3 regions of the Paraburkholderia sp. FW306-02-B genome follow, and region 2 is predicted to be linked to each of the others. Evidence: predicted binding sites of a transcription regulator. Region 2 holds the regulator's gene; each other region holds the start of a gene.

Region 1 (6,727 bases), 310 kb from region 2:
TGCCGCGCGATCGCATCCATCGCGGCTGCGACCGCACGGCCTTCGGCAAGCGCCGGCCCGATCGCGCCGAACGACACGGCGAGCGCCGCGGCGGCGATGCTGACAACTTCGATGAGGTTATTCATGAGATTTCGCCCTTTTTTATGCTGACCTGTTGATCGGTATCGCTGATTGCCGCACCGATGAAAACCATCGCCAGCACGGAAAAAATATAGGCTTGCACGGCGCCGGTCAGCAGGTCCAGCGCCATCAGCGGAATGGGTACGAGCAGACCTGCGAGCGACAGGATGATGCCGATCACGAACACACCGCTCATCACGTTGCCGAACAGGCGAACGACGAGTGAGAACGTCCGGGTGATCTGCTCGACGACGTTCAACGGGATCATGATCCAGCTCGGTTCGGCGAACGCCGCAAGGTAGCCGGCCGTGCCGCGCATGTGGATGCCGTAGAAGACCGTGGCGCCCAGCACGATCAGCGCCAGCGCGGCATCGGTCTCGATATGCGCGGTCGGCGGCGTGACCCCGGGCACCAGCGCGGACCAGTTGGCGATCAGCACGAAGACGAACAGCGTGCCGATCAACGCACGGTAGGTGGCGGGCCCGGTTTGCATGGTGTCGCGAATCTGCTGGTCGATCGTCACGACCAGCAGTTCAAGCGCGGTTTGCCGCCGGGTCGGCGCGATCGACAGGCTCCGGCTCAGCAAGACCGCCCCCACGGTCACCAGAATCATGATCGCCCAGGTGACGAGTACCGGCTCCGTAATGGATAGCGGACCGAGATGCAGCAGCGGCGCGGTCGCCAGCGGTGAGGTGGTCACTGGCCACCTCCATGGCGGCGCACCGCGACAGCACGCGCCAGCAGAAACCCCATCGTGCCCGCGAGCAGCGCGAGCGCGCCGGCATGCGCGAGCATCAGCAGCAGCGCGCTGGTGAGCGCGAACCTGGCAAGCTGCAAGGCCAGTGCGGCCATCGCTTTGCCCGCTGCGAACAACGGCCAGTTCCAGCGCAGTGACATGAAGTGCCACGCGCCGGCCAGGGTTCCGATTGCGAGCCCCAGTGCGAGTTGGGTCGCCGTCGACGGTAGTGGATTATTCATGATGGTTCCGTTGCTGGCGATGCATCCATTTCCATGCCGACCAGAAGCCCACCGCCGCGCCGATCATCAGGAGCGGCGCCGAGAAGAACACGCGCGTGCCGAAGGTCCGGTCCAGCCAATGTCCCAGCGCGAGACCCATGAGCGTCGGCAGGACGATGGCCCAGCCGAGGATACCGATCTGGCCGAGCCGGCTGCCGAGCGACGGCTCCGGCTCCTCGCGCCCGCGCGAATCGCGCTCGGCGGCCTGCCGGGCCGCGTCGGCGGTCCGCTGGTCGCGCAGCTTGTGCTCGTTGGCGTGGCGCCCGGTCATCGCAGCGTGCCTCCAAGGCTCTCCGCAGCCGCGCCGTCGGCGCCTGCGCGCGGCCGCAGATAGCGCAGTATCTGGCGCACGGCGCGCGCATGCAGCCGCAACTGGTCGACGCGGGCGCGCCGCGCCGCATCGGCCTCGCTGGCGTGGCGGCTGCGAACGCCGGCTTCGAGGCCTTCCAGGGCGTCGCCGGGGATCGCTTCCCTGCATGCAATGGAGACCTTCGTTCCGTGCGATACCAGCAGCACCCCGCCATCGATCGCACAGAAGTGGAGCGAGCCGTCCGCACACGTCCAGCGGACCACTGAGGGCGTCAGCAGCGTGACGAAGTCGGCATGTCCCGTGCGGATGCCGAACGAGCCGCTTTCATCTTCCGCGCGCAGGGAGACGATCTCGACAGCGTCGAACCACACCTGTGACGGTGTCGCCAAGGTCAGCGTCAAAAGTGTGCCGCTCATGTCGACTGCTCCGTGGCCAGGGCCACGCCGTCTTGCGCTGTGGTTTGCTCTTTAAGGCGGCCTTCGTCGAGTGTGCCGATCATGTAAAGCGAGCTTTCCTGCCACGTATCGCACTCGCCTGCCAGAATCGCCTTGCAGCCGGCGATCGTATCGGCGAGCGCCACCGAACGGCCCGCTTCGCCCGTAAAGGCTTCGGTCACGGCGAACGGCTGCGTCAGGAAGCGCTGCAAGCGCCTCGCACGCCCCACGAGGGTGCGGTCCTCGGCACCCAGTTCCTCGATACCGAGCAATGAGATGACGTCCTGCAACTCACGATAATGTTCGATGATCCGGCGCACCTCGGTGGCGACCGCCGCGTGCTCCTCGCCGACCACCAGCGGATCGAGCAGGATCGACGACGAAGCAATCGGATCGATCGCCGGATACATGCCTTCGGCCGCCATCGAACGCGACAGCACGACCATGCTGTCGATGTGCGCGGCGATCGCGGTCACTGCGGGGTCGGTGAAATCGTCGGCCGGCACGTACACCGCTTCGATTGCGGTGACCGAGACGTCGCCGACCGACACGATGCGCTCCTGCAGGCTTGCGACTTCGCTCGCGAGCGTGGGCTGGTAGCCGACTCTGGACGGCATGCGTCCCAGCAAGCCGGACACCTCCGCACCCGCCTGCACGAAACGGAACACGTTATCCATCAGCAGCAACACGTTTTGCCGGTGTTCGTCGCGGAAATACTCAGCGATCGTCAGCGCGGTAAAGGGCACGCGCCAGCGGGCTCCAGGCGGCTCGTTCATCTGTCCATAGACCAGCACGGTGCGCGCCAGCACGCCGGACGTGCGCATATCGAGCAGCATTTCGTGCCCTTCCCGTGAGCGTTCGCCGACCCCCGCGAATACGGAAATCCCTTGATAGCGCTCCACCATCGCATGGATCAATTCCATGACCAGCACGGTCTTGCCGACCCCTGCACCGCCGAACATCGCCGCCTTGCCGCCCTGGGCGAGCGGCGCGAGCAGATCGATCACCTTGATGCCCGTGGCGAAAAGCGTCGTGGTGCCTTTCTGCGACGCGAGCGGCGGCGCCGCGCGATGAATCGGGCGGCGCTCGATCTGCGCGGATAAGGCTTCGCCGTCGTCACGTGTCGCCCCGGTCACATCCAGCAGCCTGCCCAGAACAGTTTCGCCGACGGGCGCTTCGATGGGGCCGCCGCGCACGCTCACGCGGGCGCCGCGCCGCAATCCCGCCGTCGATTGCAGCGCTAGCGCCCGCACGGTTGTTTCGCTCAGGTGAGCTTGCACCTCTGCGAGAACCGGCGCGAGGTCGTCCGAGAGGATGAGGAGCGCGTCGTTGACGGGGGGAAGCGTGTCGTCGACAAACATGACGTCAACAACCGCGCCACGCACGGCGAGCACATACCCGTCGGTAGCGGCTGACGGAATTGTCGAAGGTGGTGCTGCCGGATGAGCCGACATTGTTGGGCCTCCATACGGCCGCGTTCGAACAGTCGGAAGATACCGCCGCAGCCGGCCGACAAACTGATCTTCATCAAACCTGCTGGAAATGACCCCTTAAAGAGGCGTGGGCGGGAAAGCGGTTTCTCCGATGCCCGTCAGGATGAAGCGCCGATGAACGGCAGGAAGTTCATTTCGACTGCGCGAATCTGTTCGGCGCAAGTGCTGTACAGCCAGCCCGGATTGCCGTCGGCGCGATACATGCCCCGGCACATGGCTTTCAGTCTGATCGTCGAGGCGCCGCTGTCGTCGGTTGTCCTTGTCGCCCATATATAGACCGCGCCGTAGGTATGCGGCTCGGCCGTTTCGATTGCCGTTTCATCCGCGCGGCGGATCGGCGTTATCGAGTGTTGCGCGACGTACGTCTTCGTCCGGCTCCATAGACGATCGCAGTCCGCGCGCGTAGAACAGTTCATCCACGCGTGGGCACGCGCCTCTTCGAGTTGGATCTCGGCATCGCGGAACTCAGCAATGCGTGCCTGGGTCGTGCATGCCGCAAGCCCCACGACGGCAAGCACGAGAAACAGCCTGTTGTTCATATCCGCTCGACCCCTCGACGAATCAGCACATCCATTCAAGCGCTTTGAATCTGGCGATGTGTCCTTTGAGCACGCGGACAAAAAACGGTCAACGCGGCGTCTGCGCCTCGTCGCGCTACTGCGGCTGTGACTTTGCATTCGGCAACCGCCGGCTTGCCCGCAAGCTTGCGCATCGCCCTCATCGCTTTGTCAGCGCCTTGTCCGGCGAAGCTGCAAAAGAAAGCAATCTGCGGGATTCGCTGTGCATGCCACGAGCATAGGTGCGCTTCAGCGGGTTCTTATGATCCATGTCAAACGACGGACTTGCCCGTCATCACACCGGCTGAGCCGGCTTTCCCGACGGCGGCCGACACCGTCACCGATATATGACTGATCCAGATCAATCGACCGGCCGTCCCGAAGTGACCTAATCACTGTGTCTTAAAAACCAGTGAGGGCGTGTCATGAAGAATCTAGCGGACTCATTTTCGAGGTCGTCGACTCCCGGACCGGCTGTCCAGACCAATGCCCAGGCGGCGAAACCCTTGCAGCTCGGCCTGCTGACGGCGCTTGTGATCGGCTCGATGATCGGCAGCGGCGTGTTTTCGTTGCCGCAGAACATGGCGTCGGGCGCCGGCGCCGCTGCCGTACTGATTGGCTGGCTGATCACCGGTGCGGGCATGTTGATGCTCGCTTTCGTCTATCAGACCCTGACGACGCGCAAACCCGATCTCGACAACGGCATCTACGCATACGCGCGCGCCAGCGCCGGCGAGTTCGTCGGCTTCAACTCGGCTTGGGGTTACTGGGTCAGCGCGTGGATCGGCAATGTCGGCTATCTCGTCATCGTCTTCGGTACGCTCGGCTATTTCTTTCCGGTGTTCGGCGACGGCAACACACGTGCCGCGGTGTTGGGCGAGTCGATCGTGCTGTGGATCATGCACGCGGTGATTCTGCGCGGCGTGCGTAGCGCTGCCATTCTCAATGCGGTGACCACCGTGGCCAAGGTCGTTCCTCTGCTGCTGTTCATTGTGCTCGCGCTCGCCGCCTTCAGAAGCCATATCTTCACGCAGGACTTCTGGGGCAGCCCGAAGCTCGGCGGCGTGTTCACGCAGGTCAAAAGCACCATGCTGATCACGGTCTGGGTGTTCATCGGCATCGAAGGCGCCAATGTGTTCTCGGCCCGCGCGCAACGTCGCGAGGATATCGGGCGCGCCACGATGCTCGGTTTCGTTGTGGTGCTGCTGTTGCTGATGGCGGTGTCGCTGTTGTCGCTCGGCATCGTCTCGCAGGGCGATCTGGCCGCCATGAAGAACCCGTCGATGGCAGGCGTGCTCGACCAGGCCGTCGGCACCTGGGGCGCGGTGCTGATCAGCCTCGGGCTGCTGGTGTCGGTCGGCGGCGCGCTGCTCGCATGGACCTTGCTGGCGGCGGAAACGCTTTTCACGCCGGCGAGCGGCGGCGTGATGCCGGCCTTCCTCGCGCGCGAAAACAGCCACGGCGTACCGGCCAATGCACTGTGGGTGACGAATGGGCTCGTGCAGCTGTTCCTGATTATCACGCTGGTATCGAACGCGACCTATCAGGCGCTGATTTCGCTCGCGACCTCGATGATCCTGATCCCTTATCTCTTCTCGGCGGTGTACGCCACCCGCATTGCCATGCGCGGCGAAGGCTACGCGGTGACCGACACCGTCCGCGGCCGCGACATGCTGATCGGTGCGACCGCGAGCGTCTATTGCTGCTGGTTGCTGTATGCAGCCGGCCCGAAGTATCTGCTGCTTTCCGCCCTGCTCTATGCGCCCGGCGTGCTGCTGTACGGGTGGGCGAAACGCGAACGCGGCGCAGGTCTTTTCAAGCCCTTCGAGGCCGTCATTCTGGCCGCCCTGGTCGCGCTCGCCGCCATCGCCGCATGGCTGCTGGCGAGCGGCGCACTAGGCCTGTAAACCGCTAATCAAAAGGAAAACTGCTATGGCACCCGGCGTCTACTCCGAAGTCGGCACCTTGCGCAAGGTCATGGTCTGTCGGCCCGGGCTCGCCCAGGCGCGCCTGACGCCTGCGAATTGCCGCGAACTGCTGTTCGACGATGTCTTGTGGGTCTCCAGGGCCAGGACCGATCACTACGCTTTCGTCAGTGCGATGCAGGAGCACGGCATTGAAGTGCTCGACATGCATGACCTGCTGGCGGACCTTCTGCAAGGCCGGGAAGCACGCAACTGGGTGCTCGAACGCAAGCTGTCGGCGGGCACCGTCGATCTGGAATTATCCTCGCAGCTGTTGCCGTGGCTCGACGAGATGAAAGCCGACGAGCTCGCCACCCGGCTGATTGGCGGGATCGTGCGGGCCGAACTGCCGTTCAAGCCCGCGGGCCTGCTGTCGCAATGCACGGAACCTGCCGGTTTTATCCTTCCGCCGTTGCCCAATACGCTCTTCACCCGCGACAACAGTTGCTGGATCAACGACGGCGCCGTACTCGGCTCGATGTACTGGCCGGCACGCCGCCAGGAAACGCTGTTGAGCGCGGCGATCTACCGCTTTCATCCGCTTTTCAGCGGCGGCACGCGTATCTGGTGGGGCGACCCGGAGCTCGATCACGGCGGCGCCACGCTGGAAGGCGGCGACGTCATGCCGTTATCGCGCGACGTCGTACTGATCGGCATGGGCGAGCGCACTTCGCCGCAGGGCGTCGCGCAACTCGCGCGGTCCCTGTTCGCGAGCGAATCGGTGAAACACGTGATCGCCGCCCAGTTGCCGCGCTCGCGCGGCGCCATGCATCTCGATACGGTATTCACCTTCTGCGACCGCGATCTGGTCACGATCTTTCCGGACGTTGTC
Region 2 (6,727 bases):
CGCCGAATGCGCTGACGTTATCCGGATATGCGTCGACCGGCTGCGGGTCCCAGCTTCGGAAATCGAAATTGCCCGACGCGGCGTGCGGTGCGCCGTGGGCCGCGCGTTGCCATTGCGCCTCCGTGGGGAGTGTCTTGCCGGCCCAGCGCGCGTAGGCGCTGGCTTCGGCGTGGCTGACGTACACAGGCCAATCGAGCGGCAGAGGCACCTCGTCGAACATCGTGCGTAATGTCCATGCGCCGTCTTTGCCGCGCTCGCGGTCTTCGCTGCGCTGTGACCAGCAGGCGGGGTGTTCGATCTGCCCGGCTTCCTTCCACGCCCAATCCTTGTTCGACCACCACTTCGGCTCACGATAGCCGCCCGCCTCGATGAACTGGCGAAACGCGCCGTTCGTCACCATGTGGCGATCGATCTCGAAGGCGGGCACATCGACGCGCAATTCACCGAACTCGTTGTCCCAACCGAAGCGGCCACTTTCGCGCGCCATGCCGAGCACCGCCGATCCGGCCGGCACGCGGACCATCGACGCGTTGATCGCGCCGCGCTCAACGCGCGTTGCCGCCGGTTCGCGTAAGTCGGCGATCTTTTGCGCTAGCGGCAACTGATGCAGCATGTAGGCGAGCGTTTCGGCATGCATCAGCCGATGCTCGATCGCAACGTTCAGCAACTGCCCGGCCGCACCGCCTTGCGCATCATCGTGGCCGATACGAGCCGAGTCGCTCAGCGCACCGAGCGCACGGTCGATCTGCTCACGGGCGCGCAGCCCATAGCCGCGCACGACCTCGAGCGACGGCCAGTCGCCTGGTTGATCGGTGGGAAAGCCGCCGTCGACGGGATCGATACCGAACGCGAAGAGCTGGTCGAGGTGCGGATCGAACGCGGGCAGGTCGCACAGACGCTGATCCAGCAGGTTGCGGTCGAAGGCTTCCAGATGGCCGATGTAAAACACAATCCGGTGACGCTCGCGGATCGGCCGGTCATACAGAAACTCGGGTTTGACAATGGAGAACAGTGCGTCGGTGACGTGACGCGCGTCGATCAGACGCTGGACGAGCGGGTGATGCGGGGCGGGGTCGCGATTCATGTCGCCAAGCCTCCTTGCGGGGGACGGACTAAAGACTGTACCCGCTCGCAGGAGCCATGCCAAGGCGAAAGCGCACCGAAAAGAGGTAGACGGGAACGTGGCGGCGCGGGCCAGGTCCTTCGCGTCCGGCTTAAACCTGCCGCAAGCCTTCGAGATCGACGATCCGGATGTGCTTGCCTTGCGTGTCGATCAGTCCGCGCTTTTGAAATCTTGACAGGGTACGGCTGACGGTTTCGAGCGTCATGCCGAGATAGCTGCCCATGTCTTCGCGCGTCATACGCAGGTTGAATTCCGCCGACGAATAGCCGCGTTGCGCGTTGCGCTCCGACACGTCGAGCAGGAACGCCGCGACGCGTTCGTCCGCCGACAACGAGCCGAGCACCATCATTTGCGCGGCTTCGCGGACGATCTGTTCGCCCAGCAGTTTGTGCAGCCGTTCCTGCATCGAACTGATTTCGCGGCACAACGTTTTGAGCGCCGTGTAGGGGACGATGCAAACAGTGCTGTCTTCGAGCGCCAGGGCGCTGCATGCGTGCACGTCTTCGCTGATGCCGTCGAGGCCGAGCGCTTCGCCGGCGAGGCGCAGGCCGGTAACCTGTTCCCGGCCGTCACGGTGCGCCATGACGGTTTTCATCGAACCGGACCGCACGGCGTACAGATTGTCGAACGGGTCGCCGCTGCGGTACAACGCTGCGCCGCGCTGCACCGAGCGCGCTGTGCAAATCAACGCTTCGAGTTTCGGCAGTTCATCTGGAGACAGGCCTTGCGGCATGCAGAGCTGCCGCATCGAACAGTTCGAACAACGCGCGGCGCTGCGCCCGCTCGCCCGCGGCGGCGCAGCACGACCGCGGCCGCGCGCGGATGGAGCAACAGCGGAATCGGCGGTAACAGCGGTAGGAGTCAGCATGTTCAGCAGCCATTTGTCGGGTAATGACTGATTGTCCCACCGCGTACGGCCCGCGTTTCGCGGCAAAATGACGCGTTCGCGCAGCGAGGCTGCTTGCGCGATGTCACGCTCGCGCTTCTGCTTGTGGTGATGTACTGCTATGCGTCCGGTTGAGCGCCGGCTTCGCTGCTCTTGCCCGCAGCGGAGGGGATCAGCAGCACCGGCAAGCTGGCCTGGCGCACGCAGCGCTCGGCGACGCTGCCGAGAATCAGGCGCTGAAAACCGCGCCGGCCGTGCGTGCCCATTACCAGCAGGTCGGCGTTGAAAGCGGCGGCGGCTTTCAGCACCACGGTGGACACGTCGTCGAGCGACGATGCTTCGCCCACCGCGAGCTCGCCTTTCACACCCTGATTGCGCATGGCCTGCGCGAATTCCGCGCCGAGTTCCTTGCCTTGCTCGACCAGCCGGTTGCGAAGAATCGAAGGGTCGTAGCCGGGCGCTTCGAAATACATCGGCGTGTTTTCGACGACGTAGAACGGTTGCAGAACAGCGCCCGTGGATTTGGCGAGCGCCAGCGCTGCTTCGAACGCGCGGCGCGAGGTATGGCTGCCGTCGACCGCTACGAGGATGCGTGTGTACATATCAACTCCCGTCTGTAGGATTCGGGTGTCGCGGCCATTGCGCACGACCGTGTTCATTGACGATTCATTACCCATGTGAGCTTAAATGATTGCTGAAAAAGGCGCACCCTGAGCAGGATGTCAATCAAACACTTGTCAAATTGTGCTGCTTCGATTGATTGCATGACAAGTACCGCGCAGCAAGCGTTTCCGGCCTGCGCGTCAATCTGAAACGCCTGCGCGAAATCAAGATAGCCCCGGGTTTGCCTTACAATCAAAGCCTATTCAGACAAGCTGGCTCAGCACCGCTGATGAACGAGCGCAAAACGACGGCCTTGCCCGACAAGATCTACGGCGACATCCTCAATCGGATTCTCGAAGGCGAGTACAAGGAAGGCGACCGGCTGCCTACCGAGCACGCGCTAGCCGAGCGCTTCGAGACCTCGCGGCCGACCGTACGCGAGGCGCTGGCGCGGCTGCGGGCGGACGGCATCATCATGACCCGGCACGGTTCCGGCACCACGGTCGCGCGGCGCCCCGATCCGGACGTGCGCCGTTTCGCGCCGCTCGAAACGCTGTCCGACATCCGCCGCTGCTATGAATTTCGCATCGTGACCGAAGCGGGCGCTGCCGAACAGGCCGCGCTCAAAGCCGACGCCGACGACATCGCCTCGATCGAGCGCGCGTGGGACGAACTGGAACGCATCATCGAAACCCAGGGCATCGGTGCAAAAGACGATTTCATGTTCCATCTGGCGGTGGCGCGCGCGTCGAAGAATCCGTTTTTTATCACGGTCATGTCGTTCATCGAAGAACAGATCCTGTTCAGCATGAACTTGTCGCGCAATCTGTCGCTCGTGAAGACCGTCGAGCGGCAGCGGCTCGTGCAAGCCGAGCATCGGGCGGTGCTGGAGGCGATCCGTCGCAAGGACGGTCCGGCCGCCGGTCAGGCGATGCGAGCGCACCTCGAAAATGCGCTCGACCGGATGTTCGGTTCCTGAACTTCGCCACACGCCGACATCGGACCGCCGCATTCGCGGTCCGGTATCGGCCCGGGCTTCTTGTGGCTACGCTGCCACGGCCATCGGCCCGAACAGGGCAGTGCGGGTTTTCGGGCTGACCGCGATATCCAGCGCCACCGCGCGCTCCACGCCGATCTGCAACGGCGAGCCGAGCCGGCTGATCTCGATGCCGGTTTTGCGCAGCAGCCGCTCGATCGGGGTGGTGGTGACCGTGACGTAGCGCGTAATGCCCATCCGGTCGGCGAACGTCACGAGCTCGTGAATCGCCTGCATCGTGAGGTCGGCAAAACCGAACGACTGTTCCTCACCGCCCGTTTCGATCGCAAACCGGCTCAATTCCCAGATATGCCGCCCGACCGGCGCCGCCGCGCCGTGCAGCAACTGCGGGAAAGTGTCCTTCAGCATGTTCGGGCCCTCGGTCGGCATCAGGCGCCAACAGCCGCGCACGTGGTGGTCGTCGCCCTGAATCAGCATGTAGTGCGGCCCGAGCGCGTCGTAGCCGTCGATTTCCATGCCCGCGATGGTCGGGATGTCCCACCCGAGCCGCCCGTGAAAAACCCGAGCCCGCAGGCGGTACATCTCGTTGATGTCCGCGTTGTCAAATTCCTGACGCATTCCAATCCGGATCGCTGTTTGCATGACGTTCTCCTGAACGTGTTGGGTTACCCAATACGCAAGAAAACTTATGCATTTTGAATCGTTCTGCCACCTACCTACCTGGATAGGTGTGCATGCTTATCGGGTAAAGCAAAATCGAGATAAGCATCTGTAATCAACCGACAGGACACGACATGGAAATTCTCGAAAATCACTGGCAACCGCAAACCGGCATCCAGCCCCGCCCTGCGGAACCGTCGTCAGCGGTGGATCGCGTTCTGATCATCGCTTACCGCAAGAAGAAAAAAGAGAGCCAGCGCCGCTTCTGGGCGCGCTTCGGCGTGACGCAATCGCGCGGCAGCCGGTTCGAATCGGGCGCTGAAATCCCGGCGCCGGTGTCGATCCTGCTGGGCCTTTACTTCACCAAGACCGTTTCCGACGCCGATCTCGGCCGGGCCGAGCGGGTGCTGCACAGCCGCGACGCCGCCGCCTTGCTCAACCCGGGTCAATAAGTCCGAGCTGCGCGGCGATGACGGCCGCCGCGCGCCGCGAATTCACACCGAATTTCGTCCTGATGTTTTTCATGTGGAAGTTCACGACGGCTTCCGAACAGCTCAGGATATGGGAAATTTCCCAGGTGGATTTGCCGCGCGCGGTCCATTTCAGACATTCGCGTTCGCGCGGCGTGAGTTTGGGCAATAAGGTCTGGGTGTGCGTATTCAAATGGCGCTGACTGGTGTCGATCACCAGATCGCGCACTAGCACGAGATTCGGCAGGGCTACGTCGACATGGCGCCAGAATGCCTCGGTCGGATTGCTGTCATTGACGAAGCACATCATGCCGGCCTCCTGGTTCGGCCCATGGATCGGCAACGTCACCCCGGCGCGCAAGCCGTGCGAGCGGGCTTCCTCATACATCGATTGCTGCGGGGCGGTCATGAAAATGTCCGGTGACCAGATCAGCGGCGTTGCGCGCGTCGCGCAATGCGCAACAGTCGGGTCGATGTGCATGAGCCCCTGCTCGTCATAGGTGCGGCGCCACGTCGGCGCATAGGTGCTGCGCACATAGGCGTCTTCGAGGCGAATGGTCGGGCGCGGCAGCATGGCGATCAATATCCGATCGAAACCCCATGTGTCGGCAAGCCTTGCGATGGCACCGAACCATTCCGCTTCATCCGCGGCGTTCAGTAACGGAGCCATCTGCTCGATAAAGTGTAGCGACAATTTAACTCTCTCAGATCGCAAACTACCCGTTGCGGTTAATTGCGGTACGGCCTGCCGTCCGGCTGTTTTATCGCCACAATCTATCACTAAAAATTACTTTGCAAATCCGGCCTGGATTTTGAAAGAAACGGCTGCGGCGTGGCTTGTGCGAAGGAACACACGATTTGCTCTTTATATCGGATTTTTTTGGTTCCGTTGCTATAAACACAGGAATATAGCGGTTAATTTTTCGCGGCTTGGCCCAGCCGCTTTCGATTGGTAAGATACATTTTCAATCACACGGACAATCACTGCACTTACGGGAATTCGGAAAAAAAGACCTTAATTCGGTTTTATCAGGAAATTAATGCTGGATTCTAAGCAGGCCGCAAACGTTTTCAAAGTTGTTTGATACCTATCCGCGCCCGGTGCTACCTTAAACGTCGAACCCCGTTCCCGTTTGAGGCGTCATGAACGATTCTCCGATCCTCGACTGCGAGTTCGCCGCTTCGGTCATGGCGGTGCCGCCGCTGGCACGCCGCGCCGATTACACGCTGGATGCAGTTGAGAATCGCACACTGATCCGCCACGTCGAGGCTGGTGGTGTGCGCACCCTGCTGTACGGCGGCAACGCGAATCTCTATCACAGCGCCGTCAGCGAATATCGGGACTTGCTGGACCTGCTGGCCGACAGCGCGGGCCCTGCCACACGCGTGATCCCGGCCATCGGCCCGGACTACGGCAAGATGCTCGATCAGGCGCGCATTCTCGCGCAAACCCGTTATCGAACCGCGATGGTGTTGCCGCTCGGCGGCTTTACGACCTCCGAAGGCGTCGCGGCGGGACTGACGCGCGTCGTCGACGCGGCGGGCATTCCGCTCACGCTGTACATCAAGAGCGAAAGCTATGTTGAGGTGGAGACGCTGGCGCGCCTGATCGAGCGCGGCACGCTGCTGGCCGTGAAATACGCGATCGTTCGCGAAAATCCGGCGGACGACCCCTATCTGCGCCGCTTGCTGCAAAGCGTGCCGGCTGCCAAAGTGGTGTCGGGCATGGGCGAGCGGCCGGCGCTCGTCCATTTGCGCGAGTTCGGTCTTGCCGCCTGGACCACGGGCTCGGGATGCATCGCGCCGCGCATGGTCATGGCTCTTCTGCACGCTGTCAAAACGGGAGATCATGTCGAGGCCCAGCGCCTATACGACGCGTTCATGCCGCTCGAAACCCTGCGCGACGAAATCTCGCTGATTCGCGTGTTGCACGACGCGGTCACGTTCTCGAAGATCGCCGACATGGGGCCGATCCTGCCGCTGCTCAG
Region 3 (6,727 bases), 320 kb from region 2:
CGCGTGATCTGAGTCTATGAGCCGGGTGGCCGGCGGCGTTGATTCAGATCAACGGTGCGCTAGCGCCCGACTAGCACCCGAGACTCGATCTGCGTTGCGCCGGGCGCAATCCGCGGTCAGGCCACGACGTGAAAGCCCGCGTCCGTGTAAACCGTCGAGCCGGTCAGCGTCATGCCTGCGTCGCTCGCGAGCACGGCGGCGATCCGGCCGATTTCCTCGATCGTGACGAGGTGCTGTGCCGGCGTTCGCGCGCGGACCTCATCGAGCAATCCGTCGAAGTGGTCGATACCCGACGCGGCACGTGTTTTCACCGCGCCGGCGGAGATCGCATGGACATGAATGCGGCGAGCCGCCAGATCGGCGGCCAGATAGCGGACGCTCGACTCGAGCGCCGCCTTCACCGGTCCCATCACGTTGTAGTGATCGACTGCGCGCTCGGCGCCATAAAAACTCACGGTCATCAGGCTGCCACCGCCGGACATCAGCGGCAGCGCGAGCTTCGTCATGCGGATAAACGAGTGGCACGACACGTCCATCGCGAGTGCGAAGCCGTCGGCGGAGCAATCGACAAGGCTCGCGTGCAGGTCGTCGCCGGGCGCGAACGCGATCGAGTGAAGGACAAAATCAAGTCGTCCCCAATCGTGCGAGAGTCGCTCGAACACCGCTTCCAGTTGCCCGGCAACGCGTACGTCGCAGGGCATAACAATTGCCGCCTGGAGCGCCTCGGCGACCGGCCGGACAAAAGGTTCGGCCTTTTCGTTCAGGTAGGTCACGGCCAGTTCCGCACCGGCCTCGCGAAACGACGCCGCGCAGCCGGCGGCGATACTGTGCTCGTTGGCGATGCCGACAACGAGTCCGCGCTTGCCCGACAGATCGATGATTGGCTTCATGGCTTGATCGCCTCGCGGTGGTGCACCGTGACAGCCTCATCGGCGATGATCTGCTCCTCGTCGGTGGGCAGCACGAGCACGGTGACCCGGCTACGCGCGCTGCTGATGACGCGGTCATTGCTGCCGTTGGCGTGCGGGTCGAGCTCGACGCCCAGCCATGCGAGCCGCTCGCCTATCGCGGCGCGCACTTCAGGCTGGTGTTCGCCGATGCCGGCCGTGAACACGAAACTGTCCAGACCGCCCAGTGTGGCCGCAAGCCGCGCCGTCTCGCCGGCAATGCGGAACGCAAAGAGATCAAGGGCTTCGCGAGCCTCGGGACGCTCGCTTGCCAGCAGTTCACGACTGTCCGCACTGATGCCGGAAACGCCGAGCAGGCCGGATTGCTCGTACAGCATCGTCTCGACTTTCTTGACGTCGAGGGCCTTCTGGTCGAGCAGATGGAGCACGACACCGGCATCGAGCACGCCGCAGCGGGTCGACATCGGGATGCCGTCGAGCGTCGAAAAACCCATGCTGGAGTCGCGGCTCATCCCCGCCTCTAACGCACACAGACTGGCGCCGCTGCCGAGGTGCGCGGCGACGACCTTGCCGCGCGCGCGGAGCGGGAACTGACGCGCGAACTCGCCAATGACGAACTGATAAGAGAGACCGTGAAAGCCGTAGCGCTTGATGCCCTGATCGAAGAGCGGGCGCGGAATCGCAAAGCGCCGCACGAGATCGGTCTGGGTGCGGTGAAATGCCGTGTCGAATGACGCCGTCTGCAGGAGATGCGGCCGCAGATGCCGGATGGCCCGGATGAGCCGCACGCTCTGCGGCTGGTGCAGCGGGGCGAGCGGCACGAGCGCGGCGATCGCCGCGAGCGTTGCGTCGTCGATCGCCACGGGCCCGCCAAAACGATCGCCGCCGTGCACCACGCGATGGCCGACGCAAACCAGATCGTCGAGAGGAAAGTGTGCGGCGAACCATCCGAGCGTCTCGTCGAGGACCTCGTGAAGGTCGTCGTTGACGGCAGCTTTGAGCGGAATGTCGTTCGCCCCGCCGCCGTGGACGAGATGAAGGCGTAACGGCTGATGCCGCAAATCGATCAAGCCATGACCGATTCTCGACGCCGCGCGGTCCAGCACGCTGTATAAGCCGATCTTGATGGTTGAGGAGCCGGGATTGAACGTCAGCAGGAGTGGGGCGCTCATGATCGGATCGGACCTCCCGGCGTGCGTTCGGCTGCCAGCTTGGCGAGCGCCGCGGAAGCGAGGCGCACGCGCATGCTGTCGGCGCGGCTCGTGACGATGATCGGCAGGCGCGCACCGAGCACAAGGCCCGCCGCGTCGGCGCCGGCGAAGTACGTGAGTTGCTTGGCGAGCATGTTGCCGGCTTCCAGGTCAGGGACCAGCAGAATGTCTGCCTGACCCGCCACCGGCGAATTGATTTGTTTGGTTTTCGCCGCCGCGAAGCTGATGGCGTTGTCGAACGCAAGCGGGCCGTCGACCAGCGCCCCGGCGATCTGGCCACGTGCGGCCATCACGGTGAGGGCGGCCGCGTCGAGTGTGGTCGGCATTCTGGCATTGACCGTTTCCACTGCGGCGAGCACCGCGACCCGCGGCAGTTCGACGCCCATGACATGCAGCAGGTCGATCGCGTTCTGGCAGATGTCGCGCTTGTGTTCGAGCGACGGCGCGATATTGACGGCGGCGTCGGTGACGACCAGCGGCTTCGGATAGGCCGGCACGTCCATCGCATAGACATGGCTGATGCGCCGCGCGGTGCGCAGGCCGGATGCCGGCGCGACGACCGCGGCGAGCAACTCGTCCGTGTGCAGGCTGCCTTTCATCAACGCGGCAACCTGACCGGCCGCGCCCAGCTCGACCGCGCGCGCGGCCGCCGCGTGGCTGTGCTCGACCGCCTCGATCTGCGTGCCGTCGAGACTCACGCCGGCCGCCTCCGCAGCAGCGCGGATTTTTGCCTCCGGGCCGACCAGCACGGGCTCGAGCAGGCCTTCGTCGCGGGCCTCGAGCGCCGCCATGATGGCTTCCACGGAGCACGGATGGACGATCGCGGTACGCAACGCGGGACGGGTCCGCGCCTCGTGGATGAACGCCTCGTAGCGGTCGTGCCGCCGTACCGAGACATCGGGGCGCGGCGCGGACGGCCACACAACCGGTGTTGAAGGGGCGATCACGGTCGCCGTGCCTAGCAACACCACGTCGCCTGCCTGATTCGTGCAACAGGTGTCGAGCAGGACGATGCGCTTGTCCGGGCGTTTTTCCTTCACTGTCACTTTCGCCGTGACGGTGTCGCCTGGCGCGACTGGGCGGCGGAACTGCAAGGTCTGGTCGAGATAGATGGTGCCCGGGCCGGGCAGCCTCGTGCCGAGCAGGGCGGAGATCAGCGCGGCGGTCCACATGCCGTGGACCACCACGTGACCGAACAGGTCGCCCGATGCGAAAGCCGCATCAACATGCGCGGGGTTGATATCGCCGGACACGGCGGCGAACAGGTCGATATCGTTCTGCATGGCTAACCGCACGAGTGACGCCGATTCGCCGATGGCCAGTTCATCGAAAGTCCGGTTGCGCAACAGGTTGTCGTTCACAAGCGCCTCCTAAACCTGGAAAACGTAAGTGCCGGGCGCGTCCGCCAGCGGCTGACCGTTCTCGCCGGCCGGCATCGGCGGCGGCGCCACGCGCTGCGGACCCGAATGCGCTTTGAGCCAGTCGCTCCATACCGGCCACCACGATCCGTCCTGCACCGTGACGGCGGTCACCCACTCATCGGGGCCGATACGCAGGTCGTTGGCCGCGCTGAGTTTCATCCTGAAGTGCCGGTGCGGATGCCCGGGCTCGCTGACAATGCCCGCGTTGTGACCGCCGCTCGTCAGCACGAACGTGATGTCGGTATCGGACAGGTTGTGGATCTTGTAGACTGATTGCCATGGCGCGATGTGATCGCTCTCAGTACCCACCACGAACATCGGCGCGCGGATGTTGCGAATCGAGACAGGCCGCGCATCGACCACGTATCGGCCAGAAGCCAGGTCGTTATCGAGAAAGAGGCGCCGCAGATATTCCGAATGCATCCGGTACGGCATGCGGGTCGCATCGGCATTCCAGGCCATCAGGTCGATCGCCGGTTCGCGCGCTCCGAGCAGATAGTCGCGAATCACGCGCGACCAGATCAGATCGTTCGACTGGAGCAACTGGAACGCGCCGGACATCTGGTCGGCGGCAAGATAGCCTTGCGACCACATCATGCTTTCGAGGAAATAGACTTCGCTGTCGTCAATGAAAAGTTGCAGTTCGCCGGGCTCGGTGAAGTCCGTCTGCGCGGCAAACAGCGAGATCGAGACGAGCCGTTCGTCGCCGGCTTCGGCCATCGCCGCCGCGGCGATCGACAGCAAGGTGCCGCCGAGGCAATAGCCGGTTGCATGAATGCGCCGGTCCGGCGCGATCCGCGAGACGGCGTCGAGCGCCGCCATCACGCCTGATTGCCGGTAATCGTCGAGACCCAGATTGCGGTCTTCGCTCTCCACGTTGCGCCACGAAATGCAGAACACCGTGTGGCCTTGCTCGACCAGGTAGCGAATCAGCGAATTGTGCGGCGACAGATCCAGGATGTAGTACTTCATGATCCACGCCGGCACGATCAGGACGGGTTCGGCGAGAACCGCCTCGCTTGCGGGGCCGTACTGGATGAGCTCGATCAGGTGATTGCGGAACACGACCTTGCCGGGCGTGGCAGCCAGGTTCACGCCGACCTTGAACTGCTCCATCCCGGCGGCGGGCTTGCCGCAGGCCGCGCGGTTCGCATCGTCGAACGCATTGCGGGCACCCTGTGCCAGGCTCAGGCCGCGTGTGGCCGCCGCGCGTTGGAGAACTTCGGGGTTGGTGAGCGGGAAATTCGCCGGCGCCATTATGTCGAGCAACTGGCGCGCAACGAACGCCGCGACGTCCTCGTGGTGGCGCGTGGCGCCCGGCACGTTGCGGGTTGCCGTATTCCACCACTGCTCGGCAAGCAGGAAACTTTGCTGCCACAGGCGGTATGGTTCGACCTGCCACGCGTCGGCACGAAACCGGTGGTCGGCAGGCGACGGCGCCGTCAAAAGAGGCGCTGTCCGCCCGAGTGCAAGCTGGACGAGATATTCGGATAGCCGCCTCACATTCGACACGCACAGCGACGCCAGTTCGAGCTGCTTGCCCGGCGCGACCGCGAGATGAATAAGCCAATCGGACAGCGCCGCACCCAGCGCCGCCGGCGAGAGACCGGCGGTCATGCGCGCGATGAGCGCCTCCTTGGCGTGGTCCAGATCGCGAAACGTTTTGCTATCGAGGCTGGGCGCAGCGCCGCCCACTGGGGTGGGGAGGGCGGCGCTGACAGCTCGCGTGCGGGTGTCCATTGAGATTCCTTTGCGTTCGACTGCGCCTGGTTCGACGGTATCGCTGGATAAGCGCGAAACCACTGGGAGACGACGATCACGTCAGCAACAATGTTCCGGACGCGGGACATGCCTGGAAGCCAGATGCACTGCGCTGACACAGCAAAAGACGCGCCCGGATTGTGCGGCGCAGCAATTGCCTGATGTTTGGACTTTAGCCGCCCGCCGGCCCCGACCTTTGATCTCGGTCAATCGAAGTGGGGGCGGGGAAACGGGATAACCACGGGATAACCGATCGTTGAACGCTGCTTACGCGCGCGTGACGCGCGTGCCCGCCGTACCGCTTGCCATCTCCTCGATGTGGTCGAGCGAGCCGATGACTGCCGGCCGGCCAGTGCGGGTGGCGAACTCGCACGCCGCCTCGACCTTCGGTCCCATAGAGCCGGCAGGGAAAGACATCGACCGAAGTCCCGCCACCGTCACCTCGTGCAGCACGCGTTCGCTCGCCGTGTGCCAGTCGGCATAAACCGCGTCCACGTCGGTGGCGATCAGCAGCAGATCGGCGTCCACGTCTGCCGCCAGCAGCGCGCTGCACAGATCCTTGTCGATCACGGCCTCCACGCCGCAGCGGGTCCGGCCATCCGCCGCGACCGTGACCGGAATTCCGCCGCCGCCGGCTGCGATCACCACGGCATCGTGGTCGAGCAGCCAATGAATGGGCTCAAGCGCGACGATGCGTTGCGGTTTCGGCGACGCGACGACGCGCCGGAAACCGTTGCCGTCCGGCGCAACGGCCCAGCCTTTGCTGATGACCAGACGTTCCGCCTCCGCCTCCGCGTAAACGGGACCGATGGGTTTGGTGGGGTGAAGGAAGGCCGGGTCGCCGCCGTCGACCTCGACGCGCGTCAGCAGCGTCGCCACCTGCCGCTGCGGCGGCAAGGCGTTGGCCAGTTCCTGCTCGAGCAGATAGCCGATCATGCCTTCCGACTCGGCGTCGAGCACGTCCAGCGGCGCCGCGCCAGCCGCACCCGCGGCGGCGGCCTGCAATGCCAGCAAACCGACCTGGGGCCCGTTGCCGTGCGCGACGATCAACTGGTTGCCGTCGGCAAGCCGCGCGATCTGCAGTGCGGCGCGGCGGATATTGGCGATCTGGTGGGACATCGTCATCGGCTCGCCGCGTCGAAGCAGGGCGTTGCCGCCCAGTGCGATCAGAATGCGCATGATGGTTCCTTAAGCGAGTGTCGCGACGAGTACCGCCTTGATCGTGTGCATGCGATTTTCAGCCTGCGAAAACACAATCGACGCATTCGATTCGAAGACTTCGTCGCTGACTTCGAGCTCGGACAGACCGAAGTGCTCGTGAATCTGCCGGCCGGTTTCGGTCTCCAGATTGTGATAGGCGGGCAGGCAATGCATGAAGTGGGTGCGCTGTTTGCCGGTTGCTTTCATCAACGACGCGTTGACCTGG

What was found. The regulator FNR, encoded in region 2, switches genes on or off when oxygen is low (the NO sensors DNR and NnrR bind a similar motif). The targets are predictions, from matches to a motif close to TTGATNNNNATCAA.
Region 1: arcD (arginine-ornithine antiporter) is a predicted target of FNR. The motif match lies at 4,283-4,296, and genes of this name have one in related genera.
Region 3: AC3WOG_RS30265 (PHA/PHB synthase family protein) is a predicted target of FNR. The motif match lies at 5,498-5,511, and genes of this name have one in related genera.

What each region holds. Positions count from the first base shown of each region.
Region 1 covers NZ_JBYSXZ010000002.1:2,024,589-2,031,315, reverse strand. The annotation lists gene AC3WOG_RS30320 (F0F1 ATP synthase subunit C) at 1-125, opposite strand, end outside; gene AC3WOG_RS30315 (F0F1 ATP synthase subunit A) at 122-820, opposite strand; gene AC3WOG_RS30310 (N-ATPase subunit AtpR) at 817-1,098, opposite strand; gene AC3WOG_RS30305 (AtpZ/AtpI family protein) at 1,091-1,408, opposite strand; gene AC3WOG_RS30300 (F0F1 ATP synthase subunit epsilon) at 1,405-1,863, opposite strand; gene atpD (F0F1 ATP synthase subunit beta) at 1,860-3,335, opposite strand; gene AC3WOG_RS30290 (hypothetical protein) at 3,473-3,913, opposite strand; gene arcD (arginine-ornithine antiporter) at 4,357-5,838, shown strand; gene AC3WOG_RS30280 (arginine deiminase) at 5,864-6,727, shown strand, end outside.
Region 2 covers NZ_JBYSXZ010000002.1:2,334,445-2,341,171, reverse strand. The annotation lists gene AC3WOG_RS31845 (SUMF1/EgtB/PvdO family nonheme iron enzyme) at 1-1,084, opposite strand, end outside; gene fnr (fumarate/nitrate reduction transcriptional regulator Fnr) at 1,215-1,991, opposite strand; gene AC3WOG_RS31835 (universal stress protein) at 2,129-2,611, opposite strand; gene AC3WOG_RS31830 (FadR/GntR family transcriptional regulator) at 2,902-3,591, shown strand; gene AC3WOG_RS31825 (acyl-homoserine-lactone synthase) at 3,658-4,251, opposite strand; gene AC3WOG_RS31820 (helix-turn-helix domain-containing protein) at 4,404-4,721, shown strand; gene AC3WOG_RS31815 (helix-turn-helix transcriptional regulator) at 4,705-5,409, opposite strand; gene AC3WOG_RS31810 (dihydrodipicolinate synthase family protein) at 5,883-6,727, shown strand, end outside.
Region 3 covers NZ_JBYSXZ010000002.1:2,016,708-2,023,434, forward strand. The annotation lists gene fabI (enoyl-ACP reductase FabI) at 117-878, opposite strand; gene AC3WOG_RS30255 (acetate/propionate family kinase) at 887-2,080, opposite strand; gene AC3WOG_RS30260 (bifunctional enoyl-CoA hydratase/phosphate acetyltransferase) at 2,077-3,480, opposite strand; gene AC3WOG_RS30265 (PHA/PHB synthase family protein) at 3,490-5,280, opposite strand; gene arcC (carbamate kinase) at 5,569-6,480, opposite strand; gene argF (ornithine carbamoyltransferase) at 6,490-6,727, opposite strand, start outside.